Regions from separate parts of the Paenibacillus sp. B01 genome, predicted to be linked through region 2. Evidence: predicted binding sites of a transcription regulator. Region 2 holds the regulator's gene; each other region holds the start of a gene.

The links. Region 2 encodes Rex, which represses fermentation and respiration genes when NADH is low (regulators of the CRP and FNR family bind a similar motif). Its sites were predicted from a motif close to TTGTGAAATATTTCACAA; they were not measured.
Region 1: GE073_RS23555 (DUF1641 domain-containing protein) is a predicted target of Rex. The motif match lies at 1,761-1,778, and genes of this name have one in related genera.
Region 3: GE073_RS24515 (cytochrome ubiquinol oxidase subunit I) is a predicted target of Rex. The motif match lies at 1,940-1,957, and genes of this name have one in related genera.
Region 4: nadA (quinolinate synthase NadA) is a predicted target of Rex. The motif match lies at 2,423-2,440, and genes of this name have one in related genera.

The regions. Positions count from the first base shown of each region.
Region 1 is NZ_CP045802.1:5,503,494-5,507,704, forward strand. It holds gene GE073_RS23550 (NAD(P)/FAD-dependent oxidoreductase) at 1-1,148, opposite strand, end outside; gene GE073_RS23555 (DUF1641 domain-containing protein) at 1,203-1,640, opposite strand; gene GE073_RS23560 (phosphotransferase) at 2,165-3,079, shown strand; gene GE073_RS25670 (hypothetical protein) at 3,196-3,693, opposite strand; gene GE073_RS23570 (ParM/StbA family protein) at 3,743-4,211, opposite strand, start outside.
Region 2 is NZ_CP045802.1:2,644,680-2,648,890, reverse strand. It holds gene GE073_RS11485 (cell wall elongation regulator TseB-like domain-containing protein) at 1-239, opposite strand, end outside; gene GE073_RS11480 (amidohydrolase) at 239-1,543, opposite strand; gene GE073_RS11475 (redox-sensing transcriptional repressor Rex) at 1,518-2,180, opposite strand; gene dinG (ATP-dependent DNA helicase DinG) at 2,177-4,211, opposite strand, start outside.
Region 3 is NZ_CP045802.1:5,742,366-5,746,576, reverse strand. It holds gene GE073_RS24520 (DUF7507 domain-containing protein) at 1-1,847, opposite strand, end outside; gene GE073_RS24515 (cytochrome ubiquinol oxidase subunit I) at 2,032-3,447, shown strand; gene cydB (cytochrome d ubiquinol oxidase subunit II) at 3,434-4,211, shown strand, end outside.
Region 4 is NZ_CP045802.1:102,473-106,683, reverse strand. It holds gene nadB (L-aspartate oxidase) at 1-1,332, opposite strand, end outside; gene nadA (quinolinate synthase NadA) at 1,370-2,308, opposite strand; gene GE073_RS00440 (ABC transporter permease) at 2,634-3,590, opposite strand; gene GE073_RS00435 (ABC transporter permease) at 3,591-4,211, opposite strand, start outside.

The sequences.
Region 1 (4,211 bases), 2.9 Mb from region 2:
TGCGACAGGTAGCGGATGTTGGAGGCTTCCTTCATCAGCGTAGCCGGCAGGCCCTTCAAACGAGTCTGGTTGCCGCCGATCGTGCCGATCGCGTCCTTGCGGCCGAGCGAGCCCAGCGTACCGGAAAATACCGGCTGGAACGTATCGAGCGGATAGCCGTTGAAGTAGGCATGCAGGTTGTAGCCGATGAGCTCGCCCATCTGCCAGGCCAGCTGAGCCGTCGGAGGGAACGGACGGCCTTCCGGACCCATGACGACGGCGCTGTCGCCGGCGATGAAGACATCCGGGTGGGACGTCGACTGCAGTCCTTCCGTCACCGTCGCGCGGCCGCGGTTGACCTCGATGCCCGAGTTCGCCACGACAGCGGTGCCTTGCACGCCGCCGGTCCAGATGACCGTGCTCGACTCGATCGTGCTGCCGTCCTTCAGGGAAACGGTCTTGCCTTTCATCTCGGTGATCGGCAGGCCCGTCTTGAAGACGACGCCGCGCTTCTCGAGAGAAGTCGTCGCGCGCTCGACCAGCTCGGCCGGGAAGCCCGGGAGGATCGTCGGAGCGGCTTCGACGCAGTACAGGGACACGTCATCGTAGCTGATGCCGTGCTGCTTCACGAGGCCCGGCAGCATGTCGGCGAACTCGCCGACGAGCTCGATGCCCGTCAGGCCGCCGCCGCCGACGACAAAGGTCAGGTCGGCCTTGTCGCCGGACTGCTTGTATTTCGCCACGGAAGCCTCGACATGCGCCTTCAGCTTGTTGGCATCGGCGACGGACTTGAGAGTGAAGCTGTGCTCCTGCAGGCCCGGGATGCCGAAGAAGGCCGTTTCGGTGCCGAGGGCGATGACGAGCGCGTCATACGACAGCGTCGTGCCCGTGCCGAGCTTGACGGTTTTCTCGTCCGGCTTGATCTCGGTCACTTCGCCGATCTTCAGGTCGATGTCCTTGCCGCGCAGCAGCTTGTCGAGCGGCAGCGCGACGTTGCCCTCGGACAGGTTGCCGACGGCCAGACGGTGCAGCTCGGTGATGATTTGATGCGCATTGATGCGGTTGACGACCGTAATCTGGGCTTGCTCCGGCGTAAAATGCTTGCGCGCCGTCGTGGCAGCGAGAAGTCCGCCGTAGCCGCCGCCCAGGATAAGAATATGCTTGGCCATGTTCATCCTCCGTTCACGTTCTATCGGCCTCCGCGCGGGAGGACGGGATTCGTTCTAGTTCTTCTGCTTTTCCTTTTCGCCGAGCGCTTCGAGGAACGCCTGCGTGAAGCGCAGCGTGCGCTGCACGTTCGGATCCTTGAGCATGCGCAGCATGCCGAACAGGCCGACCGTGTTGGACTCGTTGGCCGCATGGTCGCCTGCCTCGATCGCTGCTTGAGCGACCGTTTTCGTCTTGTCGACGATCGGCTTGACCATTTCGCCCAGGCCGCCGCCGAAGTCGCTCAGCAGCACCTTGTCGGTAGCGAGGGACTTGGCCACGTCATAGGAGCTGGTCATGAGGGTCACGATTTCGGCCAGCTTCGGAAGATTGTCGACGAGCACCGTAAGGGACTGCTGCACTTCCGGCTTCATGAGCTGGTCAAGAATGTCGCGCTGCTGCGCGGCGGCCGGCTCTTGCGTCGCCACCGCTGGAGTGGTTTGGTTGTCGGACATGGAAATACTTCCTCCTTTACTCTGGAAATGCGGTTCCGCCCCCATGCGGCCGCTGGACGGCCGGTCGGGGAGGCAATTCGCTTCGCTGCGGGATCGGCAGGCTCGCGGGCCGGGACGGCTTTGTACCAAATTTCACAAAACAAGGCGCAAAATCTTGCCCGTACCCGCTGACCTGCTGCACCCGGCCGCGAACGACGAGGGTCGGTCGCTTTCCCGGTCTTTGCGTTGTCGGCCCGTAAACGGCCCGGAACTTCTACACGTAAGTTTACAACTTAAACGACGGAACTGCAAAAGAAAAATGAGGATTCCCTCGACAGAATTTACAGGCCGCAAGCGTTTTATGCGCCCCCGCAGACGCCATCCGGAAAAATGGCGCCATTTCGCGGCGGGCGGCAGATTTGCGCGAGGCGGTTGCCGGCGCGGACACGGCTCGGGGCCGCTTGTTAAGCTAACGGGCCGTCATGCGTAACTTTTAGGGAATGTAGACATCTAAATAACATAAGGAACGAGGAGGCGGACTATTCATGGGAGGAACGAATTTATGGGATGCGGAGTGGGAGATCGACGAGGAGCAGGCGCGGACGCTGATCGGCAGACAATTTCCTCAGCTGTCATCGAAGCAAGTGAAGCGTTTGGGCTGGGGCTGGGACAATACGGTTTTTCTCATCGGGGATGAGTACGTGTTCCGGTTTCCAAGAAGAACATTTGCAATCGGCACGATTCGTATAGAAGGGAAGCTGCTGCCGAAGCTGGAGCCCTATATGACCATCCCCTATCCGAAACCGTTGTTTTACGGCGAAGCAAGTGACGAATACCCGGCGCCATTTCTTGGCTATGCCTACGTGCCAGGAGATTTCCCCATCGGCTTGACGGAAGAACGCCGGGCTTTATCGGTAGAAAAGCTGGCGAAATTTTTGCGCAGATTGCATGAGTTTCCCGTGCAGGCGGCGCTGAAGGGCGGAGCTCGGCAAGATCATCGAAACTTGACGGACATCGCGTCGCGCAAAGTGCAAATGACGGGATTTCTATCGAAGGTGGTTGAACACTTGTCGCCGGAGGAGTCCGATGCGATCGAAGCGTATATGGGCAGGCTGCAAAAGGACCGTGTCGAGTCGGTGAATGTGCTGCTGCATGGCGATCTTCATTTCAAAAATATGCTTGTGAATGAGAACGGGATCGTTTCCGGCATCATTGATTGGGGCGATCTGAACGTAGGCCATCCGGCTTGCGATTTGAGCGTTGCTTATAGCTTTTTGCCGCCTTGCGCTCGCGGCGCGTTTTTCGAGACGTACGGAGGAGCGGACGAGGAAACGAAGCTGCTGGCGCGGCTGATCGCGGTATACATCCCCATCCTGATCTTGATGCAAGCGGTCGATGACGGGAATGAAGCGATTGCGGCAGAGGCGAAATCCAACATCATGCGGGCCTTGTCGGATTAGGCGTAAAAAAAGCGCATGGAACCGCTCGAGCGGTTCCATGCGCTAAAACCATAGGCGAGCCGGCAAAGCCGGCTCCTGGTCGGAGCACAGCCGGATGCGCAAAAACCGCGCGGCTGCTACATCCAACTGTCGATATCGTCATCGTCGATATCGTCTCCCTCAAGATCGACGCCGGCACTAGCGGCGTCAGCGACGTCGCCTTCCTCGCCAATGCCGCCGGCACTAGCGGCGTCAGCGATGCCGCCTTCCTCGCCTTCTTCTTCAGCGTCAGCGTAGCGATTTTGCTCGATCTCAACCTCAGCGGCCGCAGCCGCCTCGCCCGCGGCCGCCGACGCTTCGCCGGCCGCGGCAGCAAGCTCCGTCGGCGCCGTCAAGCCTGCGGAGGCGGCATAGGCCGCGCCGCCGCCCGCCGTTCCGGCCACGAGGATGCCCCTCTCGGCCGGAATGAACAATTGCAGATTCCGCACGCCGTTCGCGCGGATCTCATTTTCAACCAGATAACGGATCGAGTCCATCAGGTTCGACTGGCCGTTGATCCAGTCCATCACCTCGGGCGACTCGTTCTTCTTCGTCTTCAGGCTGATATTCTCTCCGGGCTGCTTGATCTTCTTCACCCGGCCTCACCCCCTGTGCGCCTTCGCCTGCTGTCGTTCTGTGCCGGCCTCAGGCCGGCTGCTTCGGGCCCTTGGCCTTGAGCGCCTCGAAGATCTTGCCGCGCACGAAGGCATCGAGGCCCTCGGCGTTCATCGTCACCGCATGCTCGGCCGGAATGTAGAGCAGCTTGATCTCGCGCTCCTCGCACAGCTCCTGGAGCATCGGCTGCAGGATCGGCTTCATGAGCACGCTGCCCCCGCCGTACACGCAGATGACGTCGATCTCGTTACGCGCCTTGGTCAGCTGCTTGCGGAGGTTCTGCACGATATGGCGGGCTTGTCCCTCGAGCGGACGGCGCAGCGTCTGGATCGCGCGGCTATGGTATTTATGCTGCGGGTTTTTGATGACGTCGCTGAAAAACTGGCGCGGGCTGTCCGGCAGATGCACGAGCCGGTTGAAGTCGTCAAGCGCTTCCTCGATCGCGTAGCCGGCGCCGTGATGGCTGCCGTGCACGAACTGGCGCAGGAACTTGTTGCCC
Region 2 (4,211 bases):
CTGCCGCGCACGATCCAAAGCGGCTCGTCCCACACATACTTCTCGGCGGAGGCGACTTCCGTCAGCCCCGCCTGCTCCTTGGCCAAGCTCGCCGCCTGCGCCTCGCCTTGCCAGACCGGCTGCTGGATGCTCCGCAGCTCGGCATGGATCAGCGCCAGCAGCAGGATCAGCGCCAGCACGGCGATGACCGTCCAGCCCCGGCGGGTAAAGTACCAGCGAGGGCTGCGGCTGCGGGCCATCAGGCCCCGGCGAGCCTGCGGTAGCAGGCTTCGGCTTCAGCCAGGATCTTCTCCTCGTCGAGCAGCAGGCAGACGCCGCCCTGCACGACCTGGCGTCCGTCGACCCAGACGTCGCGCACGTCGCGTCCCGAAGCGGAATAGACGAGATGGGAGACGATGTCCGTGCGCGGGTAGAAATGCGGCTGGTCGGCGTCCAGCGAGATGAAGTCGGCCTTGAGTCCCGCCTTCAGCGCGCCGAGCTCCGGCTGCCGGATCGTCGCCGCGCCGCCGAGCGTCGCGAGCTGAAGCGCCTGCATCGCCGGCACGACGGTCGGGTCGCCGCTGACGCCCTTGTGGACGAGCGCGGCGAGCCGGATCTCGTCGAACAGGTCGAGATTGTTGTTGCTCGCCGCGCTGTCCGTGCCGAGCGAGACGGCGACGCCGGCCTTCAGCAGCTCCGGCACGCGGGCCACGCCGCTCGCGAGCTTCAGGTTGCTGGCCGGATTGTGAGAGACGGCGACGCCGCGCTCGGCGAGCAGCGCGATCTCCTCGTCCGTCAGATGCACCGCATGGGCGACGAAGCTCGGACGGGAGAACAGGCCGAGACGGTCGAGATGCGCCACCGGGCGCAGGCCGTACTCGCGCAAGTTCTGCTCGACCTCGGCGCGCGTCTCCGACATATGCGTATGCATCGGCAGGTCGAGATCATGCGCCGCCTGCACGAACGCTTCGATGAACGCCGGCGGGCATGTATACGGCGCATGCGGGCTCATCATCGTCGCGATGCGGCCGTCCGCCGCGCCGTTCCAGTCCTTGGCGAACTGGACCGCCTCCGCCAGCTTCTCGCGCTGTACCTCTTCCGGGCAAAGGCCGATCGCGCCGCGCATCAGCACGCCGCGCATGCCGGAGCGCTCCACGACCTGGGCGACCTGGTCCATCCGGTCGTACATGTCGACGAATGTCGTCGTGCCGCTTTTGAGCATCTCCAGCACGGCCAGCGAGGTGCCCCACTTTACGTCGACGTCCGTAAATTTCGCTTCCATCGGCCACATGTAGTCCTGCAGCCACGTCTGCAGCGCCTCGTCGTCCGAGAAGCCGCGCAGCAGCGACATCGCCGCGTGGCCATGCGTGTTGATCAGTCCCGGCATGTAGACGCGCCGGCTGCCGTCGATCCGCACGGAGATCGCGTCGGCCTCCTGCGGACGCTCTTCTCCGATATAGACGATGCGGTCGCCGTCGACGACCATATGGCCGCGCACGACCGGCTGGGCTTCGTCCATCGTCACGAACGTCCCGTTTTCAATCCACCATTTGCTCATGTTCATCCGTCCCGTCTTTATCCATATAGTAGGCCAAGCTCAGCAGCTGCGTCGTGAAGTCGGCGTAGTGGATCCGCACCTTGTCCGGAGCCTTGAGCACGACCGGCGCGAAGTTGAGGATGCCCGTCACGCCCGCCTCGATGAAGCGGTCGGCGACGTTTTGCGCCTCCGCGGCCGGCACCGTGATGATGCCGATCTGGATGCCGTCCTCCCGCACCTTGTCCCGCAGCCGCTCGATCGGCAGCACCTCGAGCCGGTTGATCCGCATGCCGATCTTGGCGGGGCTCGCGTCGAACACGGCCGTGATCTTCATGTTGTCCTTGAGGTAGCTGCTGTAGTTGCACAGCGCATGGCCGAGGTTGCCCGCTCCTGCGAGCGCGACCTTCATCGGCTGGTCGAGCTTCAGGATGCCGCGGATCTTCTCGATCAGATAGTTGACGTCGTACCCGACGCCTTTGCGTCCGAACTCCCCGAAGTAAGCCAGATCCTTGCGGATCTGGGCGGGATTGAGATCGAGCTTGCGCCCGAGCTCCTGGCTGCTGACGGTCTGCACGTCGCGCACATGCAGGTCGTTCAGCACCTGCAGATAGACCGGCAGCCGCCGCACGACCGCTTCGGATATCGGTTTGCCCTGCTTGCTCATGGCTGCTCGGCCCCCTTCGCTTCGTCCTGCAGCCATTCCCTCATGCGGGAAGTGAACTGCTCGGCATGCATCGTTTCAATTTTAGGCCCTGGCAGCGAATAGAGGAAGTGCTTTCCATAAAAGGTATCGATGACGCGCGTATCGTACAGCAGCACGATGCCTTTGTCGCGGGACGTGCGGATGAGCCGGCCGAAGCCTTGCTTGAAGCGGATGACCGCCTGCGGCACCGACAGCTTCATGAACGGATTGTGGCCCGCCTCCTGCAGCAGCTCCGCCTTGGCCTCCTGCAGCGGATGGTTCGGCGGCTGGAACGGCAGCCTCACGATCGCCAGGCAGACGAGCGCGTCGCCGGGAATGTCCACGCCTTCCCAGAAGCTGCTCGTGCCGAGCAGCACCGACGCCGGCTGCTGGCGGAACAGCCGCGTCAGCTTGCTGCGGTTGCTGCTGTCCACTCCCTGGCCGAGCACCTGGATGCCCGCTCCGGCTAGCGCTTCCTTGAGCGGCTCGTACACTTCCTTCAGCATCCGGTAGCTGGTGAACAGGACGAGCATCCGTCCGCCCGTCTCGACCGCCGCAGCGGCCAGCGAGCCGAGCAGCTTGTCCATGTAGGCCGGATCGGCAGCCGCTCCCTTTACCTTGGGAAAGTCGCGCGGGATCATGACGAGCGCCTGCGAGCGGTACTGGAACGGCGAAGGCAGCTGCACCGTGCGCGCCTGGCGCTCGTCGCCAAGCTTCAAGCCGAACTGCTCGGCGGCGTACTGGAACGTCTTCTGCACGGTCAGCGTCGCCGACGTGATGACGACGCTTTTTTTGCTGTCGAAAAAATGCTCCCTGATCTGCGAGCTCACGTCCGCCGGCACCGTATGGAGCTGCACGCTTTTGGTGCGCGCGCTCTGATAGGACTCGATCCAGTATACCATCTCCGGCTTGTCCGCCCGCACGAACACCTTGAGCTCGTCGCGGATGCGCCCGGCGTCCTTGACCGCTCCGGCAAGATCGGTGATCATGCCCTGCAGCGACAGGTCGTCCAGCTTGTCCTTCATGTCCGAGCTCATCTTGTCCAGCACCTTGACGACCTGGTTCATCTCCTTGAAGAACAGCGATTCCTCGAACTCGATCGCTTCCCAAGCTTTGGGGAGCGCGCCGGGCTTGAGCCGCAGGATCGTCTGTCCCGCCTCGGCCGCGCCGCCTCCAGCGCTCGGCGAAGCGAGCGCCTGCAGCAGCTCGAACAGCTTTTCCCACGTATCCTTGAGCGAGCCGAAGCGCGGGATGACCTCGTCGAGCTGCTCCGTCCATTTGGCGACCTCGTCGGCATCCTCGCCCTGGATCTGCATCCGCAGCTGGGGCAGCAGGCCGTTCCTCGAATCCTTGGCCAGCCGGTTCGCCAGGTTGAGGAAGCCGTAGAAACCGAGCTGCTGTCCCAGATGCTTGCCGGCCACCTCCTCGAGCTGATGGCCCTCGTCGATGACGAGGTATTCGTAGGACGGCAGCAGCCGGTGGTCAGCGCGGATGTCGGTGAACAGCAGCGAATGGTTCGTGATGACGATGTCGGCGAGGTTCGACTCCTGCTTGGCCCGGTGGTAGAAGCAGCGCTTGAACCACGGACAGGCGCGGTTCAGGCAGGAATCCGCATCGCTTGAGACCGTGTTCCAGAACTCCGCGCCGCGGTTGCCGAAGTTCAGCTCCTCCTGGTCGCCCGTCTCCGTCTCGCCGAGCCAGACGAGCATCTGCGAGGCGGTCTGCCGCTCCTCGCTGCCCGCCGCCAGCTCCAGCGTTTGCAGCCGCGTCTCGAACTTGCGCAGGCACATGTAGTTGCCCCGGCCCTTGAAGACGCTTGCGCGGAACTTGAACGGCAGCACGTCGCGCAGCAGCGGCAGGTCGCGTTGGCGCAGCTGCTCCTGCAGATTGATCGTGTGCGTGCTTATAACGATCTTGCGCTCGTTTTTGATTCCGAAATAGAGCGAAGGAATGAGATAGCCGAGCGATTTGCCCGTGCCGGTGCCGGCTTCGATCAGCAGATGCCGGCTGTTC
Region 3 (4,211 bases), 3.1 Mb from region 2:
TTGACGAATACGTTCGTAAGCGGCACGTTGCCGGTATTGGTCACGCTGATCGTGTAGACGACTTCTTCGAACTCCACGACGACTTCCCGATCCGCGCTCTTGATCACCTCGATCCCGGGAAGGGCGTTCACCTCGACGACCGCCTCCGCGTCGTCGCCGGCTTCGTCGCTGATCGCGGTCACCCTGTTGAAGAACGGGCCGGCGGGGGCATCCTCCGGAATCTCGAACGGCACTTGCAGCAGCACGCTTTCCCCGATGCCGAGCTCGTCGATGAACTCGACATAACCGAGCGTCGGGTCATCCACGACGATGTTGTGCAGGATCGTATCGCCGGTGTTGATGACCTCGATCGTATAGGTGACGAGATCGCCCGGATTGACGGACGTGATGCCGCCTGTCGATTTGGTGACCAGGATGGCCGGCGAGGTGGAGCGGATGTTCGGGATGTCGATGTACTCGCCGAACTCGATGTCGATCGTAAACGGAGGGACCGGCTCATAGCCGGGAGGAGCGGCGATTTCCTGGACAAAGTAACTGCCGGGCAGCAGCTGGAAGGCGACGACTCCGTTCTCACCGGTGACGACCTGCACGTAGGAAGGGCCCTGGAACAGGAACACCGCTCCCTCGAGGCCTGCTCCCGTCTCGATATCGTACTTCCGCAGGAAGACGTTGACGAGGCTGCGGAAGTTCGTCAGCTGCAGGAAGACGGTCTCGCCGGAAAATTGGATCGTGAAATAGAGCGGCAGCGGCTCCGGAATGTAGCCGGGCGGAGGCGTGACCTCGACCACCTCGTATTCGCCGAGCGGCAGCCCTCCGAACAACACCCGGCCGTAGCTGTCGGTTACGCCCGTAAGCTCGATGCCAGGCGGATTGAGGCTGACGACGGTAATCCCGACGCCTTCAAGCGGATTGCCGCTCTCGTCCGTCTTGTAGATTTCCACGGCGCCCGTATCGCCGAACACTTCGAGGCGGTCGACGCCGATCGGCACGAGGCCGACAGGAATCTCGGCGATCAGCTGGTCCGTAGCCGTGTCGATGACGATGACGCTGTCCGTGCTCGTAATGGCGACATAAGCCTCGCGCAGCGTCGTGATCGTGATGCCTTGGGCGAGCGGATTGGTCGGGACGGGCAGCACGGAGCCGCTGCCGGGCACGATGACGAACACGTTGCCGTCCGCGTCGGTCGCATACAGCTTGGAGCCGTCGGGCGTCAAGGCGAGGTTCTGAAGATTGGGACTGACCGCGATGACGTCGATGACCGTGTTGGTAAGCGCGGCGATGACGGCAATGCCGGTTTCGTTGATGGCGTAGACCAGGCTGCTGCCGGGATCGACGACGATGCCGGCGCCGGCCGGCGGGCCGACGTCGATCGTGGCGATCGCGGCCAGCGCGACGGTGTCGATGACGGTGACCAGACCGGTGGAGCTCGTCACATAGGCGCGCTCGCCGTTGCTCGCGACCGCCACTTTGAGCGGCGTGCCGACGCCGGGGAGGGGGATCGTGGCGATGACGGAGTTCGTCCCCGTGTTGATGACGGACAGGTCGGAGCTGCCCTCGTTCACGACATAGACAAGCGAGTTGTCCGGCGAGACGGCGATGCCGTTCGGCTGCACGCCGACCGGTATCGTCGCCTCCACGAACAAGCCCTCGCCGTTGATGACCGAGACAGTGCTGCTGCCTTGATTGGTGACGTAGACCCGGTTGATGATGCGGGCCGCTGCAGGGTATTGGGGAGCGCTTCCGACCGGTATTCGGGCAATCTCCGTCTTGCTGGCCGTACTGATGACCGACACGGTGTCCTCGCCTGAATTGGCGACGAACACGAGAATAGAATCAAGACCTGGCACTCTTTCACCCGCCTTTCCTGTTCCTTTAATCCCAATCTTCATAGCCATATGTGGAGAGGCTCGGCTGATATGCCGCACGCCTTGCGTCGGCCTTGTGATTTCCATCACAACCCCGGCGTGCGATTGCTGGCACAATAGACCCAGCTAGAAGCCTCACCCATTTAGGTCGAAAGAAGGGGAAAGCATGGATGTGGTCGAGCTGTCGCGGCTTCAGTTCGCGTCGACGACGATTTTTCACTTTTTCTTCGTGCCGGTCAGCATCGGGCTCGCGCTGCTGCTCGCGATCATGGAGACTCTCTACGTGCGCCGGGGAGACGAGACGTACAAGCGCATGGCCCAGTTCTGGGGCAAGCTGTTCCTGATCAACTTCGCGATCGGCGTCGTGACGGGCATCCTGCAGGAATTCCAGTTCGGCATGAACTGGTCGGACTACTCGCGCTTCGTCGGGGACGTGTTCGGCGCGCCGCTCGCGGTGGAGGCGCTGCTGGCGTTTTTCCTGGAGTCGACGTTCATCGGCATCTGGATCTTCGGCTGGGATAAAGTGTCCAAGAAGATCCATCTGCTGTCCATTTGGATGGTCGCGCTCGGCACGACGATGTCCGCCTTCTGGATCCTCACGGCGAACTCGTTCATGCAGCATCCGGTCGGCTTCGCGATCACGAACGGGCGGGCGGAGATGAACGACTTCTGGGCGCTCGTCACGAACGGCCAGGCGCTCGTCGAGTTCCCGCATACGGTATTCGGCGCGTTCGCCACCGGGGCGTTCCTCGTGCTCGGAATCAGCGCCTGGAAGCTGCTGCGGCGGCAGGACACGGACTTTTTCCTCCGGTCGTTCAAGATCGCCGCGCTCGTCGCCGTCAGCTCCTCGATCCTCGTCGCCTTCGCCGGCCACTGGCAGGCCCAGTACCTCGTACACACGCAGCCGATGAAGATGGCCGCCGCCGAAGGGCTGTGGGGCGAGAGCGGCGATCCGGCCGCGTGGACGGTCGTCGCCAGCATCGATCCCGAGAACAAGGTGAGCAAGCATGAGCTGCAGATTCCGTATCTGCTCAGCTTCCTCTCCTACAGCCGCTTCAGCGGCGAGGTGAAAGGGATGAACGAGCTGCAGGCCGAGTACGAGCAGCAGTACGGCCCGGGCGACTACATCCCGCCGGTGCGCACGACGTTCTGGAGCTTCCGCATCATGGTCGCCGCCGGCATGGCGATGATCTTCATCGGCCTGTACGCCTCGTGGCTCATCTGGCGCCAAAAGCTCGCCGGCATGGGACGCTGGTTCCTGCGGCTCTGCTTCGCCGGCCTGCTGCTGCCGCCGATCGCCAATACGGCCGGCTGGTGCATGACGGAGTTCGGCCGCCAGCCGTGGACGGTGTTCGGCCTGATGACGACGGCGGACAGCGTGAGCCCCGGCGTCACCGCCGGCGAGGTGCTGTTCTCGCTGATCGTATTCAACGGCATTTACGCGGCGCTGGCCGCCGTGCTCGTGTACCTGTTCGTGAAGGTCATCCAGAAAGGGCCTTACGCGTCGGCGGAAGAAGAGGCGGATGCGGGGCCGCTGCCGCCGCGCCGCCCGGGAAAGGAGGCGCCTCATGCTCACGCTTAGCGATCTGTGGTTCATCCTGATCGGCGTCCTGTTCGTCGGCTTCTTCTTCCTCGAAGGGTTCGACTTCGGCGTCGGCATGCAGTCGCAGCTGCTCGCCCGCACGGAATCCGAGCGGCGCGTCATGATCAACTCGATCGGCCCGTTCTGGGACGCCAACGAGGTATGGCTGCTGACGGGAGCGGGCGCGATGTTCGCGGCGTTCCCGCACTGGTACGCGACGCTGTTCAGCGGCTTCTACGTGCCGTTCGTGCTCGCTCTCCTCGGCCTCATCCTGCGCGGCGTGGCGTTCGAGTTCCGCGGCAAGGCGCAGAGCCTGGGCTGGAAAAGGACATGGGACGCCGCGATTCTGACCGGCAGCTTCCTGCCGCCGTTCCTGCTGGCCGTCGTGTTCGCCTGCTTCATCCGCGGCCTGCCGATCGATGCCGACATGGAGATGCATGCCTCGCTGCTGGGCGACATCGTGAACGGCTATACGGTGCTCGCCGGCATCGCCGTCGTGCTGCTGTGCAATGTGCACGGCCTGCTGTTCACGGCGCTGCGCGTCACGGGCGAGCTGCAGGAGCGGGCGCGGCGGCGCGCCCGGCTGCTGCTGCTCCCGACCGGCGTGGCGCTCGCCGGCCTCGTCGCCGCGACCGCATTCGAGACGGACATCTTCGACGTCCGCGGGCCGCTCCTCTACGCGCTCTGCGCCGTCGGCGCGGCGGCGCTCGCGCTCGCCTGGCGGCTGGCCGGCGCCGGCCGCGACGGCTGGGCGTTCGGCATGA
Region 4 (4,211 bases), 2.5 Mb from region 2:
GCGGACCATCACCTTCTGCAGCTTGAGCCGCTTCTCGACGACGGCCTGCCGCGACACGGCGTCATGGCCCGCGCGCTCCTCGCGCACGCGAACCTCGCCCTCCAGCGGAGGCAGCTCGTGGATGCGGTGGATGATGCGGCGGCCGAACACGATCGCCTCGGACAGCGAGTTGCTGGCCAGCCGGTTCGCGCCGTGCACGCCGGTCGAAGACACCTCGCCGCAGGCGAACAGGCGGCGGATGTTCGTTTCCCCGTTCAGATCGGTGCGTACGCCGCCCATCGTATAATGCGCGGCCGGAGCGACCGGGATCCAGTCCGTCGTCAGGTCGAGCCCGTACTGCAGGCAGGTCTCGTAGATCGTCGGGAAGCGGTGGCGCACCATCTCCTCGGATTCATGCGTGACGTCGAGATAGACAAATGTCGCGCCGGTCTGCTCCAGCTCGCTGACGATCGCGTTGGCGACGACGTCGCGCGGCGCGAGCTCCAGCTGCGGGTGGTACCGCTCCATGAAGCGCTCTCCGTGGATGTTGCGCAGCACCGCTCCCTCGCCGCGCACCGCCTCGGAGATGAGGAAGCGCGGCGCGCCCGGATAACAGAGCGTCGTCGGGTGGAACTGGATGAACTCCATGTCCCGGATGTAGGCGCCGGCCCGGTAGGCCATCGCCACGCCGTCGCCGGTCGCCACCTCGGGATTGGTCGTATAGCGGTACATCTGCCCGGTGCCGCCGGTGCAAAGGATCGTCGCCTTGCCGCGCACGAACACCCGGCTTCCGTCCGGCTTCTGCACGAGCGCGCCGCAGCATTCGCCGTCCCGCGTGATGAGGTCGATCGCGAAATGGTCGTCCCATACCTCGATGTCCTCGTTCGCCAGCGCGCGCTCGGACAGCGCGCGCACGATCTCGTAGCCGGTCGCGTCGCCGTTGGCGTGCAGGATGCGGCGCTGGCTGTGCGCGCCTTCCTTGGTCAGGGCGAACTCGCCGTTCTCGCGGTCGAACTGCGTGCCCATGTTGATGAGCGTGCGGATGCCCTTCGGCCCTTCATGGACGAGCACCCCGACGGCGTCCTCGTCGCATAGCCCGGCTCCGGCGACGAGCGTATCCTGAAGATGGAACTCCGGCTTGTCCTCGTCGGAGATGACGGCCGCGATGCCGCCCTGGGCGTAGCGGGTATTGCTGTCGAGGAGCGATTTTTTGGTGATCATGAGCACCGAGCCGCGCTCGCTCGCCCGCAGGGCGGTGAAAAGGCCGGCGATGCCGGCCCCGATGACGATGACGTCCTTCTCGACGACAGGCAGGGCGTCCAGGTCGAGCTCCACCAGATATCTAGGAATCATAGGTCGGTTCTCCTCCGAACATGGGAGTAGCGCATGGCTACTTGACCAGCAGCATGCGCTCCAGGGACAGACGGGCTTTGTCGGCAACCTGCGGCGGCACGTAGATCTGCGGAGACATGTTCTCCAGGCAGCGCACGAGCTTCTTCAGGTTGTTGACCTTCATGTTCGGGCAGACGAGATACTTCGTGGCGAAATGGAACGTCTTGTCCGGGCTGTCCAGGCGAAGCTGGTAGCCGGTGCCGTCCTCGGTGCCGACGATGAATTCCTTGTTCGGCGATTCCTTGCAGTATTTGATGATCGCAGTCGTGCTGCCGACAAAATCTCCGAGCGCGACGACTTCCGGACGGCATTCGGGATGGACGACAAACTCCGCGTTCGGATATTTGGCCTTCATCTCCTCGACGTCCTTGACGGTCAGCATGTCATGCGTATTGCAGTAGCCTTCCCAGATGATCATCTTTTTGTCCGTCTTCTGCTGGACGTAGTGGCCGAGGTTTTTGTCCGGCACCCAGATGATCTCGTCGCCTTCGACCGAGTTGACGACCTTGACGGCGTTCGCCGACGTGCAGCAGATGTCGGTCTCCGCCTTGATTTCGGCCGAGGAGTTGATGTACGTGACGACCTTGGCGTTCGGATGCTGGGCCTTCAGCTTGCGGAGCCCGTCGACGTTGACCATGTCGGCCATCGGGCAGCCGGCGCGCTCGTCGGGAATGATGACCGTCTTGTTCGGAGCGAGAATCTTGGCGCTCTCCCCCATGAAGTGCACGCCGCAGAATACGATCGTGTCCGCATCCGTCTCAGCGGCCTTTTGGGCGAGCAAAAAGGAATCTCCCCGGAAATCGGCCACTTCCTGAATTTCGTCCCGCTGGTAATAGTGGGCGAGAATGATCGCGTTGCGCTCCTTCTTGAGCTGCAGCAGCCTCTCCCGCAATTCCCGGTTTTGCTCTGCCTTGCGTTCCAGAGCCAGTGCTTCCACGGCGCTTCCTCTCCTTCGGTCCATCGAGTCGCCAGCCGCTTGTCATGCCGAGCCGACCCGTATAGTATGCGGCATTCGTCCCCGTCTCAATAGGGAACGGAAGCCGTTTCAAGCAAGTGAAATGATTCACATGTTACAAAGAAGTGACGAATCAGTACACCTAATTTACACTTCGCCGGGTACACTGTCAACCGACGGTTCAAGCGATTTCAAGACCATTTCCCAGGAAATTGAAACGGAAAGAAAAAAGCTCCCCGCAAGTGCGGGAAGCCGGGGAAAAGCCTGCTTCACTGGCTCTCCCGCAAGTGCGGGAAGCTGGGGAAAATCAGCGCTTGCTGGGATCGTAAGGCTCGCCGACTGCGGCCGGAGCCCGGCTCTTGCCTGCGGCGATCGCCAGCACGAGCAAAGTCAGCACGTACGGAAGCATGTACAGGAACTCGTTCGGAATCGACTTCGACCAGTCGAACAGGCCCGCCTGGAAGCGGAGCGCTTGCGTGAACCCGAAGAACAGCGCCGCTGCGGCCGCGCCGATCGGATGCCAGCGGCCGAAGATGACCGCCGCGATCGCGATGAAGCCTTGGCCGCTGATCGTCGTGTGCGAGAAGTCGTACGTCGTCGTCAGCGAGATCGTCGCGCCGCCGAGGCCGGAGAGCGCGCCGCTCAGCAGGACGCCGATGTAGCGGTACTTGGTGACGCTGATGCCGACCGTGTCGGCCGCGCCCGGATGCTCGCCGACCGAGCGCAGGCGCAGGCCGAAGCGCGTGCGGTAAAGCGCGTACCAGCTGACGAAAACGAGCAGGTAGCACAGGTACGTCGTCGGGTACGCCTTGAACAGCGCGTCGCCGATCAGCGGGATGTCCGACAGGAACGGCACGTTGTACTTGGTGAACGCGATGCCGGACAGGTTCTCCGTCTGGCCCGAACCATTGAACAAGCTCTTGACGAGGTAAACCGTCAGGCCGAGCGCCAGGATGTTGATGACGACGCCGATGATGACCTGATTGGCCTTGAACGTGATCGTCGCGACCGCATGCAGCAGCGAGAACGCCGCTCCGAGCACGATCGACATCAGCACGCCGAACCAGGCCGACGCGCCGCCGAGGCCCCACTCATGGCCGTAATAGGTGAAGACGGCGGAGCTGAAGGCGCCGATGATCATGAGGCCCTCGAGGCCGATGTTGACGACGCCCGAGCGCTCCGAGAAGATGCCGCCGAGCGCGACCAGAATGAGAGCGGTCGAGAAGACCAGCGTCGTATTGAGCAGAAGACCGATTGTATCCATCTAGGCCGCCTCCTTCCTTTCTTCGCGCCGTTTGCGGAAGAACGGCTTGAGGAACCATTTGACGATGCCGTGGCTGGCGACGAAGAAGATGACCGCCCCGATGACGATGCGGATGATCTCGTTCGGCACGTCGGCCTCGAAGCTCATGCCGGTGGAGCCGTAGCTGAGGAAGCCGAACAGCAAGCCGCCAAAGATGATTCCGAACGGATTGTTGCCGCCGAGCAGCGAGACGGCGATGCCGTCGAAGCCGTAGCCCGGCAAGGCGTTCATGACCGCCATCGACTTGAACACGCCGAGCGATTCGAACGCGCCGCCCAGGCCGGCGAGCGCGCCGGAGATCATCATCGCCTTGACGATGCTGCCCTTGACGTTGATGCCGGCATAGTGGGCCGCGTCCGGATTGAAGCCGGAGGCGCGCAGCTCATAGCCTTGGCGGGTGCGCCACAGGATATAGTAGAAGACGAACGCGCACAGCACCGCGACCAGCGTGCCCCAATGGACGCGGGCGTTGTCGAGGATGCTGACAAGCCAGTCCATCGAGGCCGAGGCCGTCTCCTGGATGTCCTTGGAGCGGTTCTGTCCCGACTCGACCATGACGACGCGCACCATGTAGTTGGCGAG